2 regions of the Streptomyces sp. DSM 106670 genome follow, and region 1 is predicted to be linked to the other one. Evidence: predicted binding sites of a transcription regulator. Region 1 holds the regulator's gene; the other holds the start of a gene.
The links. The regulator HspR, encoded in region 1, represses chaperone genes until heat shock. The targets are predictions, from matches to a motif close to TTGAGNNNNNNNNNCTCAA.

Region 2: lon (endopeptidase La) is a predicted target of HspR. The motif match lies at 2,357-2,375, and genes of this name have one in related genera.

The regions. Positions count from the first base shown of each region.
Region 1 covers NZ_CM147704.1:4,392,689-4,398,239, reverse strand. The annotation lists gene ACSMXR_RS19520 (Rieske (2Fe-2S) protein) at 24-344, opposite strand; gene ACSMXR_RS19515 (hypothetical protein) at 341-589, opposite strand; gene ACSMXR_RS19510 (helix-turn-helix transcriptional regulator) at 699-1,703, shown strand; gene ACSMXR_RS19505 (hypothetical protein) at 1,842-2,366, shown strand; gene ACSMXR_RS19500 (heat shock protein transcriptional repressor HspR) at 2,462-2,914, opposite strand; gene dnaJ (molecular chaperone DnaJ) at 2,916-4,103, opposite strand; gene grpE (nucleotide exchange factor GrpE) at 4,200-4,853, opposite strand; gene dnaK (molecular chaperone DnaK) at 4,850-5,551, opposite strand, start outside.
Region 2 covers NZ_CM147704.1:5,806,148-5,811,698, forward strand. The annotation lists gene ACSMXR_RS25895 (HAMP domain-containing sensor histidine kinase) at 1-455, opposite strand, end outside; gene ACSMXR_RS25900 (response regulator transcription factor) at 452-1,189, opposite strand; gene ACSMXR_RS25905 (spermidine synthase family protein) at 1,425-2,135, opposite strand; gene lon (endopeptidase La) at 2,398-4,815, shown strand; gene ACSMXR_RS25915 (polysaccharide deacetylase family protein) at 4,938-5,551, opposite strand, start outside.

The sequences.
Region 1 (5,551 bases):
ACAGGTGACGACGGGGGAATCGCTCAGGCACTGCGGGGGGTGGCGGAAAGGGGTTCTGCGTCGAACAGCTCGTGGTCCCGCTGATCGAGATTGACGAAGATCATGCCGTACCTGACGGCGCAGCGGACCGGCTGCGGCGCCCCACGGGGCCGACGGAGACAGCGATAGGCGCGGACGTCCTCGTCCTCTTCCATCACCACGACGATCGGCTCTCCGAACAGGGTGACCATCAACGAGTCGCCACGGCGGGGGAGGGCCGTGAGCAGATCGATGAAATGCCACCCTGAGCGATAGGCCGTAGCCATCTCACGCCGGAAGGTGCGGTCGTCCGGCGGGGTGCTCATGCGCGGTCCGTTTCGACCGGGGCAAAGTCCCAGCCCATGTCGGGCGGCACGCCGATGCCTTCAGCGGCTCCCGCCTGCTTCGCAGGCGCCGTATCCCAGGCCAGGTCAGGCGGCGGTGCGGCATGCGACGAGACTCCGATCGCACGGTCGCCATCTCCTTCCAGGCTCAGGGCCCCGAGAGCCACGGAGACCAGCCCGGCGGAGAAGGCCACGGCAAGCACCGAGCGAAGCATTTTCTTACTCATAGTGGGCTTCGTCCTCACTTCCAAGGTTTCCTCTCCCCCGCATGACAAGACGATGGCTCATCAAGGCACGTCAAACCACAGAATCGATGCATCATGTTCCTGCTGATGCATGTTCCTGGGGGGTGGAGAATTGACCACGAATAGAACAAAAGCGACACATCCCCACTCTGTCACCACTTTGTGCGACGAGGGGGCGCGGCTCTACACGAGCGCGCTGAGCGTGGGAAAGATAGCCCGCGCCGAAGCGGAAGCAGCGCCGTGCCTGCTGGAGCTCGCCCTACTGCATCCCGACCCCGACGATCCCACATGGTTGCGTCCGGTACCGGCGTATGCGGCTCTCACGCAACGACTTCACCCCATCGAGCGGGAGATCCAGGAGCGAAGACGACTCTCGGTGGAACTCACCGAGGCGTTCGAGCCCTTCATGGCCGTCAGCACCCAGGCTCCACCGATCACTCACGCGATCACGGTCCTCGAAGGCGTCAACCGCATCAACGCCTCCATAGCGCTCGCCCTCTCGGAGTGCCAGTCGGAGGTGCTCACCATCCAGCCCGGAGGCGGGCGGAGCGAAGACGCGCTGAACATCGCCATGGAGCGCGGAAACACGCTCATCGAGCGCGGCGTCTCCATGCGCACCCTCTATCAGCACACCGTCCGCCACAGTCAGGGGACTCTCAACTACGTCGCCCGCATGGCGGAGAGCAAGATGGAGATCCGGACTCTCGAAGAACTCATAGAACGCCTCATGATCTTCGACCACACCGTCGCGTTCATCCCGGCCACGGACGACCGGAGCGTGGCCCTCGAACTGCGCCATCCCGGCATCGTGAAATATCTCGTCAGGGTCTTCGAACAGTTCTGGCAACGCGCGGTCCCTCTGCAGGATCAGATTCCTTACGACCCGGGCCCGGAAGGCATCTCCGGCGTACGGCACTCCATCGCCAAACTGCTGGTCGAGGGGCACGTCGACGAGGCCATCGCCCGCCGCCTCGGGATGAACGTCCGCACCTGCCGCGCCCACATAGCCAAACTCAGCGCCGCGCTCGGCAGTAACAGCCGGGCGCAACTCGGCTATCTGATCGCGCGGTCGGGAATCCTGGAAGCGGATTCCTGACGACCCGGACGTGATCCTCCCGGACGCCCGCTCGGGGCGGGCCGGGCCGCCGCCGTCGCGTCCTGCGAGAATTCCGAACGCCAGTCCTGACCGACCTGGCGAACATCTCCCGCGCGACCGAAGGACCACGAAGACCGGATGACCGACACCACCCCCCTGCCCGCCGCCGTCGAGGACGACCACCACGGGGACATCCTGGTCGAACTCACCGGCGAGCAGGACGAGATGCTCATCGTGAGCGGCGAGGGAATCCCCCGCGTCGTCCTCACCCGCGCCCCCGGCGCCGAGGCCGACGACCACATCGTCATCGGCACCCGCGACCCGCGCCGGCTCACCCTCACCGTCGACGGCCGGGACGCGACGATCAAGCCCGGGAAGGGCAAGCTCCGCCGCCGCTCCTACCGGGTCGACGTCCGCTGCGCGGGTACGTCCTACCGCCTCGTGCCCGACTCGATCCCGAGCAGCCGGCTGACCCGCGACGGCAAGCACATCGGGGACTTCTCCTCGAACGGCGACCGGCGGGTGATCGCCGAGTGGCGCGACGGGGCCGCCGTCGAGCCGCTCGACGCGGCGATCGGTTACGCCCTGGCCGCCGCGTTCGGCACCGGCGGCCAGCCGATGTGGATGATGGCGGTCGAAGCGATCAGCGAGTTCCTGCCGTAGGCCCCGCCGCCCCACGCCCCCGGACACGCGGACGGGGCCGGGAGAGCGACTGAACGCTCTCCCGGCCCCGTCGGCGACCGCTGAAGGGTCCCCCGCTAGTCCGTCGGCCGCTTCGGCTTCGGCCGCCAGACCACCAGCGCGCTGGTCTGCTGCACGTCCTGGTACGGCACCAGGTCCCGGCGGTACGAGGCGTGCACCTGGGCCTCGCGCTGCTGCATGGCGACCGCCGCACCGTCCACCGCCGCCGAGAGCTCGGCGACGCGCTGCTGGAGCGCGGCCACCTGGTTCTCCAGCTCGATGATCCGCTTGATGCCCGCGAGGTTGATGCCCTCGTCCTGCGACAGCTGCTGCACGGTGCGCAGCAACTCGATGTCACGGGCCGAGTAGCGCCGGCCGCGCCCGGCCGTACGGTCCGGGGAGACCAGGCCGAGACGGTCGTACTGGCGCAGCGTCTGCGGGTGAAGGCCCGAGAGCTGGGCCGCGATCGAGATCACGTACACCGGGGTCTCATCGGTCAGCTGGTACGGATTGCGTCGACGGCCGTCCATCTCAAGCTCCCTTCGCAGCCTGGAACAGTTCCGCCCGCGGGTCCTCGTCCGCGGTCGCCTTCCGGTAGGCCTCCAGGGCGTCCCTGGCCTCCTGGCCCAGGTCCCTGGGGACCGCGACCTCCACGGTGACCAGCAGGTCGCCGCGGGTGCCGTCCTTGCGCACCGCACCCTTGCCCCGGGCGCGCATCGTACGCCCGTTGGGGGTGCCGGCGGGAAGTTTCAGGGTGACCGGCGGACCGCCGAGGGTGGGGACCTTGACCTCGCCGCCGAGCGTCGCCTCCGGGTACGTGACGGGCACGGTGACCGTGAGGTTGTCGCCCTTGCGGCCGAAGACCGGGTGGGCGTCGACGTGGACGACGACGTACAGATCGCCGGCCGGACCGCCGCGTTCGCCCGCACCGCCCTTGCCGCGCAGCCGGATCCGCTGGCCGTCGGAGACGCCCGCCGGAATCCGCACCTGCATGGTGCGCGCCGACTTCGCCCGGCCGCTGCCCTTGCAGACGTCGCAGGGGTCCTGGGCGATGAGGCCCCGGCCCTTGCAGTCGACGCAGGGGTCGGTGAGCGAGAAGCCGCCGCCGCTGCCGCGCGAGACCTGGCCGGTGCCGACACAGGTCGGGCAGACCCTGGGGGTGCCGTTCTTGTCGCCGGTGCCGGAACACGCCTTGCAGGGCGCCTGGCTGGACATCCGCAGCGGGACCGTGGCCCCGTCGACCGCCTCGGTGAAGCTGAGCGTCACCTCGGACTCGATGTCCTGGCCGCGCTTCGGCTGGACCCGGGTGCCGGTGCCGCCGCGGTTGAACAGCCCGCCGAAAACGTCGCCGAGACCGCCGCCGCCGAAGCCGCCGCCCGCACCGCCCTGTCCGCCGCCCGGGGCGCCTCCGCCGAAGAGGTCGCCCAGGTCGAAGTTGAAGTTGCCGCCCGCACCACCGGGGCCGGCCCGGAAGCCGCCGTTGCCGAAGAGTGCGCGCGCCTCGTCGTACTCCTTGCGCTTCTTGGGGTCACCGAGGACGTCGTTCGCCTCGGAGATCTCCTTGAAGCGCTCCTCCGCCTTGGCGTCACCCTTGTTGGCGTCCGGGTGGAACTCGCGGGCGAGCTTCCGGTACGCCTTCTTGACCTCGGCGTCGGTGGCGTCCTTCGGGACGCCGAGGACCTTGTAGTAGTCCTTCTCGACGAAGTCCTTCGTGCTCATCGACGTCCCTCCTTCCGGACGATCGGCCGAGCGGCCGGCCCGTGGGCCGGCCGCCGGGCCGGTCGGTGTGCACCGTGGTGATCAGACGCGTTGCCGTCAGACCTCCTCGGTGCCACCGCTCTCCTCGTCATCTGCCTTCTTCTCTTCCTTCGCCGCGGCGGGCGTGGCGCCCGGCTGCGGCTCGGCGACGGCCACCCGCGCGGGGCGGATGGTGCGCTCGCCGATGCGATACCCCGGCTGCAGGATCGCCACGCAGGTCGTCTCGGTGACGTCCGGCGCGTAGCTGTGCATCAGGGCCTCGTGGATCGTCGGGTCGAAGGGCTCGCCCTCCTTGCCGAACTGCTGGAGGCCCAGCTTCGCGACGGTGGTCTCCAGCGATTCGGCGACCGACTTGAAGCCGCCGACCAGCTCGCCGTGCTCCCGCGCGCGGCCGACGTCGTCGAGCACGGGCAGGAGCTCGGACAGGAGGTTCGCGACAGCGATCTCCTTGACCGTCACCCGGTCCCGCTCGACGCGGCGGCGGTAGTTCTGGTACTCGGCCTGCAGCCGCTGGAGGTCCGCGGTGCGCTCGCCGAGCGCGGTGCGTACCTGGTCCAGCTGTGCGGTCAGACCGACGCTCGGGTCGGTGTCCCCGGCCGGGGCCGCCGCCTCCTCCTCGGAGGGTGCGGCAGCCTTCGGCTCGGCGTCATCAGGGGTGGCGCCGGAGGGGACGTCGGGCTTCTCCTCGAAGCCCGGAGTCTCCTCGGTCACGCCGCACCGCCCTTGGTGTCCTTCTCGTCGTCCACGATCTCGGCGTCGACGACGTCGTCGTCGGCGGCCTTGGCCTGACCGTCGCCCGGGGCCTCGGCGCCCGGGGTCGCACCCTCGGCCTGGGCGTTGGCGTACATCGCCTGGCCCAGCTTCTGGGAGACGGCCGCGACCTTCTCGGTGGCCGTACGGATCTCGGCGGAGTCCTCGCCCTTGAGCTTCTCCTTCAGCTCGCCGACAGCGGTCTCCACCTCCGTCTTGACGTCAGCGGGGACCTTGTCCTCGTTGTCCTTGAGGAACTTCTCCGTCTGGTAGACGAGCTGCTCGCCCTGGTTGCGCGACTCGGCGGCCTCGCGGCGGGCGTGGTCCTCCTCCGCGTACTTCTCGGCCTCTTCGCGCATCCGGTTGACCTCGTCCTTCGGCAGCGAGGAGCCGCCGGTGACGGTCATCTTCTGCTCCTTGCCGGTGCCGAGGTCCTTGGCGGCGACGTGCATGATGCCGTTGGCGTCGATGTCGAAGGCGACCTCGATCTGCGGCACACCGCGCGGGGCCGGCGGCAGACCGGTCAGCTCGAACATCCCGAGCTTCTTGTTGTACGCCGCGATCTCGCGCTCGCCCTGGTAGACCTGGATCTGCACGGACGGCTGGTTGTCCTCGGCCGTCGTGAAGATCTCGGAACGCTTGGTCGGGATCGTGGTGTT
Region 2 (5,551 bases), 1.4 Mb from region 1:
TCCGGATCGGCGGCGGACACCCCGTCCACCACGTTCTCCAGCACGGCTCGCAGCGCCGCGATGGGCGTACGCAGCTCATGGCTGACATTGGCGACCAGCTCTTTCCGGTGCCGGTCCTCCGCCTCCAGATCGTCCGCCATGCGGTTGATCGTCTGCGCCAGGTCGCCCAGCTCGTCCCGCCGCCCGGCGCCGCTCACCCGGCGCGTGTAGTCGCCGTGCGAGATGGACCGGGCCACCGCTCTCATCTCGTCCAGCGGCGCGGTCAGACCGTGCGCCACGAACTGCGTGATCAGCAGCGTCGCGATCACCGAGAACACGGTGATGAACTGGAACTCGGTCCGGGTCCGCAGGGCGACGATCAGCAGCCCGGTGGTGATGAACACCGAGACCACGACGAGCGTGCCCAGCTTGGCCTTGATGGAGAAGGGCCGCATTCCGGGCCCTGGCCAGGTCATGGCGCCGGAGTCTCCAGGGCGTAGCCCACACCGTGCACGGTACGGATCCGCTCCGCGCCGATCTTCCGGCGCAGCGCCTTGATGTGGCTGTCGACCGTACGGGTGCCCGAGGCGTCAGCCCAGTCCCACACCTCGGCGAGCAGCTGCTCCCGGGAGAGCACGGCGCGCGGGGTGTTGGCGAGGCAGACCAGCAGGTCGAACTCGGTCGGCGTGAGGTGGACGTCCTCCGCGCGCACCCGGACCCGGCGCTGCGCGTGGTCGATCTCCAGCTCACCCAGACGCAGTATCCCGCTGCGCGGGGTCACGGCGGCCAGCGCGGCCCGCTCCACCCGGCGCAGCAGCACGTGCACCCGGGCGGCCAGCTCCCGCATGGAGAACGGCTTGGTCATGTAGTCGTCGGCGCCGACCCCGAGCCCGACCAGCATGTCGGTCTCGTCGTCGCGTGCGGTGAGCATCAGCACCGGCACCGGACGCTGCGCCTGCACCCGGCGGCAGACCTCCAGGCCGTCGAAGCCCGGAAGCATGATGTCGAGCACCATCAGGTCGGGCTGCCAGGCCTCGGCCGCGTCCACGGCCGCGGGGCCGTCCAGCGCGGTCTGCACCAGGAAGCCCTCCGCCCGCAGCCGGGCGGAAATGGCGTCGACGATCGTGGCGTCGTCCTCGACCACCAGCACCCGGCGCTGAGCCCCCGGGGTGGCCGCGACGCCGTTGTGGGTGGTGTGTGTCTGTTCCATCGCCCCGCCCCTGCCCGTTCTCGCGGGAGCCATTCCCCCGCAAGGCACGGTCTTCGCTCGTGGATTTCGTGGGTGATCCCGTGTGCCGGTCAGCAGCGTAAAGGCAGCGGAGGGCTCCCGGCTACGCAGGGTGTTGCCCCGGAGGGACGAGTTCACACCCACCGGGCAACCGGATCGTCGCCCTTGTGCCGGTTGGCCCGTGCCACCACCGGGTCCCGCATACCGGGAGGGGGGTTCAGACGGCCCGGAGTGCGAGATGGACCACGTCGGGCACACCTCGGGCAACGGCCACCTCTTCCGTCCTAACCCCGCTGAACCCGGCATTCCGCAACGCCTGTTCGAAGGCCGGCGACGGCTGCGCGGACCAGACGGCGAGCACGCCGCCCGGGGTCAGCCGGTCGTGGCAGTGCGCCAGACCGGCGGCGGAGTAGAGGCTTCCGTTGTCCTCCGTGACGGTCCAGTCGGGCCCGTTGTCGATGTCCAGGCAGAGCGCGTCGTAACGCTCCGTGGCCGTACGGAGGTGGGCCACGAGATCCGTGTGCAGGATCTCGGTCCGCGGGTCCGCCAGCGCCGGCCCGGAGATCCGGTCCAGCGGCCCGTCCCGGTGCCAGTCCACGATCGCCTGCTCCCGCTCCACGACCGAGATCCGCCCCCAGCGCTCCTCCTCGGCGGCCCGCACCAGGGAGAAGCCGACGCCCAGGCCGCCGATCAGCACCGAGGGGCCCGTCCGCCCGGCGGGCAGCGCGGCGAGCGCGGCGTCGATCAGCAGCCGCTCGGAGCGCCCGTCGGAGGTGTCCATCAGGAAGCAGCCGTTGGCGATGATCTCGAAGTGCTCCCCGCGCTCCCGCAGCACGACCTCGCCGAACGGACCCTCGCGGCGGTCGAGGACGACGGGGGAGTCGGCCGGGCGCGTCGGCAACGGATCGGGGGCGGGCGTCGAGGGCATCGCGGCCGTCGCAGACATCGTGGGTCTCTCCGGTCTCCGGTCGTGGTGGTCGGTGTCCGCCATCCTGTCCCGCCGCCCGCGCCGAGTGCCAGCGGGTTCCCCGCTCCGGGCACGGGGAACAAGCGTCCGCCCCGCGGTGCTCCCGTAGACGGGCGGAAGCCCCGAGCGGCTGATCGCTCAGAGCGAACAGACCATGGGGAACATTCGGCGGCTCAGGAGCATTGAGTCCACATAGCTCAACTTGCCTGCCGAAGGGGAGATCATGACTAACGAGTCCCAGGCGTTCACACCGATCGACCTGCCCGTGCTGCCGCTCGACGACGAGGTCGTCCTGCCCGGCATGGTGGTGCCGCTCGACCTGTCCGACACCGAGGTCCGCGCCGCCGTCGAGGCCGCGCAGGCCGCCGCCCGTCCCGGCGGCGGAAAGCCCGAGGTGCTGCTGGTCCCGCGGATCGACGGTACGTACACGGGGACCGGCGTCCTCGGCACCGTCGAGCAGGTCGGACGCCTGTCGGACGGCGACCCGGGCGCGCTCATCCGGGCCCGGGACCGGGTCCGCATCGGCGCCGGGACCAGTGGCCCCGGCCGGGCGCTCTGGGTCGAGGGCACCGTCCTCGACGTCGCCGCCCCGGACCCGCTGCCCGGATCCGCCGCCGAGCTCGTCAAGGAGTACAAGGCGCTCGCCACCAGCTGGCTGAAGAAGCGCGGCGCCTGGCAGGTCGTGGACCGGGTCCAGCAGATCGACGACGTCTCCGCGCTCGCCGACAACTCCGGATACTCGCCGTTCCTCTCCACCGCCCAGAAGGTCCAGCTCCTGGAGACCGTGGACCCGGTCGCCCGGCTGAAGCTCGCCATCCAGTGGCTGAGCGAGCACCTCGCCGAACAGGACGTGGCCGAGTCCATCGCCAAGGACGTCCAGGACGGCGTCGACAAGCAGCAGCGCGAATTCCTGCTGCGCCGCCAGCTGGACGCCGTACGCAAGGAACTCGCCGAGCTCAACGGCGACCCGGAGGACGAGTCCGACGACTACCGGGCCCGTGTCGAGGCCGCCGACCTGCCCGAGCACGTCCGCGAGGCCGCGCTCAAGGAGGTCGAGAAGCTGGAGCGCTCCAGCGACCAGTCGCCCGAGGGCTCCTGGATCCGCACCTGGCTGGACACCGTCCTCGAACTGCCGTGGACCGAGCGGACCGAGGACGCCTACGACATCCGCGGCGCCCAGGAGGTCCTGGACGCCGAGCACGCCGGCCTGGCCGACGTGAAGGAACGCATCACCGAGTACCTGGCGGTGCGCAAGCGCCGTGCCGACCGCGGTCTCGGTGTCGTGGGCGGCCGCCGTGGCGGCGCCGTGCTCGCCCTGGTCGGCCCGCCCGGCGTCGGCAAGACCTCGCTCGGCGAGTCCGTCGCGCACGCCATGGGCCGTAAGTTCGTCCGTGTCGCGCTCGGCGGTGTCCGGGACGAGGCGGAGATCCGCGGCCACCGGCGTACGTACGTGGGCGCGCTCCCCGGACGCATCGTGCGGGCCATCAAGGAGGCCGGTTCGATGAACCCGGTCGTCCTGCTCGACGAGATCGACAAGGTCGGCTCCGACTTCCGGGGCGACCCGGCCGCCGCCCTCCTCGAAGTCCTCGACCCGGCGCAGAACCACACCTTCCGCGACCACTACCTGGAGGTCGAGCTCGACCTCAGCGACGTCGTCTTCCTGGCCACGGCCAATGTGCTCGAAGCCATCCCGGAGGCCCTGCTCGACCGCATGGAGCTGGTCCGCCTCGACGGCTACACCGAGGACGAGAAGGTCGTCATCGCCCGGGACCACCTGCTCCCGCGCCAGCTGGAGCGAGCGGGTCTGGAGAAGGACGAGGTCGCTCTGGAGGAGTCGGCGCTGCGCAAGCTGGCCGGCGAGTACACCCGCGAGGCGGGCGTACGGAATCTGGAGCGGGCCGTCGCCCGGCTGCTCCGCAAGGTCGCGGCCCAGCACGAACTGGGCGACCGCGAGCTGCCGTTCACGGTGACCGACGCGGATCTGCGCGGCCTCATCGGCCGACCGCACCACGTGCCCGAGTCCGCCCAGGACCCGGCCGAGCGCCGCACCGCGGTGCCGGGCGTGGCCACCGGGCTCGCGGTGACCGGGGCGGGCGGTGACGTCCTCTTCGTCGAGGCGTCACTCGCCGACCCGGAGACCGGGGCGTCCGGACTGACCCTGACCGGTCAGCTCGGCGACGTCATGAAGGAGTCGGCGCAGATCGCGCTGAGCTTCCTGCGGTCGCACGGCGCGGAGCTGGAGCTGCCGGTCGCGGACCTCAAGGACCGGGGTGTGCACATCCACTTCCCGGCCGGCGCGGTCCCGAAGGACGGCCCGAGCGCCGGTATCACCCTGACGACCGCCCTGGCCTCGCTGCTCTCCGGACGCCTCGTCCGTACGGATGTGGCGATGACCGGTGAGGTGTCGCTGACCGGACGGGTGCTGCCGATCGGCGGCCTCAAGCAGAAGCTGCTGGCGGCCCACCGCGCGGGCATCACCACGGTGGTGATCCCCCAGCGCAACGAGGCCGACCTGGACGACGTGCCGGCCGAGGTGCTGGAGAAGCTGGACGTCCACCCGGTCACCGACGTCCGCCAGGTGCTGGAGATCGCCCTCGCCCCGGCCTCGGCCCCGGCGGAGAGGATCCCGGCCGCGGCCTGACCGCCACGCAGTGACGGGCGCGGCATCAGGTGCGCGACCGGTACGGACGGCCCGCTTCCCGAGTCAACGGGGGGCGGGCCGTTCCGCGTGCCGTGAGGGCCGGCCGGTCGTCGGGCCGCGGCTCAGGGGCGGTAGATCGTGCCCGGCTCCGGCTCGGCGGGGGCCATCAGCTCGGGGACGGTCACGAAGGTGTAGCCGTCCTTCTGGAGCGCGTCGATGATCCCGGGCACGGCGGGCACGGTACCCCGGTAGATGTCGTGGAGCAGGATGATGCCGTCCTTGCTGGCCTGGTCCAGGATCCGCTTCTTGATCAGCGCCGAGTCGTTGGTCGAGTAGTCCTTGGCGGTGGCGCTCCACAGCACCTGGGAGAGTCCCAGGTCCTTGCTGATCTCCGAGACCGTGTCGTCGGTGCGGCCCTGCGGCGGGCGCATCAGCCGGGGCTTCTTGCCGGTGATCTTCTCGATGGCCAGCTGCGTCTTCTCCAGCTCGGCCCGTATCTGATCCGGCTTCTGATCGGTCAGGACCTGGTGCGTCCAGGTGTGGTTGGCCACCTCGTGGCCCTCGTCCTCGATGCGCTGCACCACGGCGGGGTGCTTGACGACGTGGTGCTTGCCCAGCAGGAAGAAGGTGGCGTGCACCTTCTTCTCCTTGAGGATGTCCAGCAGCCTCGGCGTGTCCTTGCCCGGCCCCGCGTCGAAGGTCAGGGCGATGCACTTGGCCTTGCGGCAGTCCACCG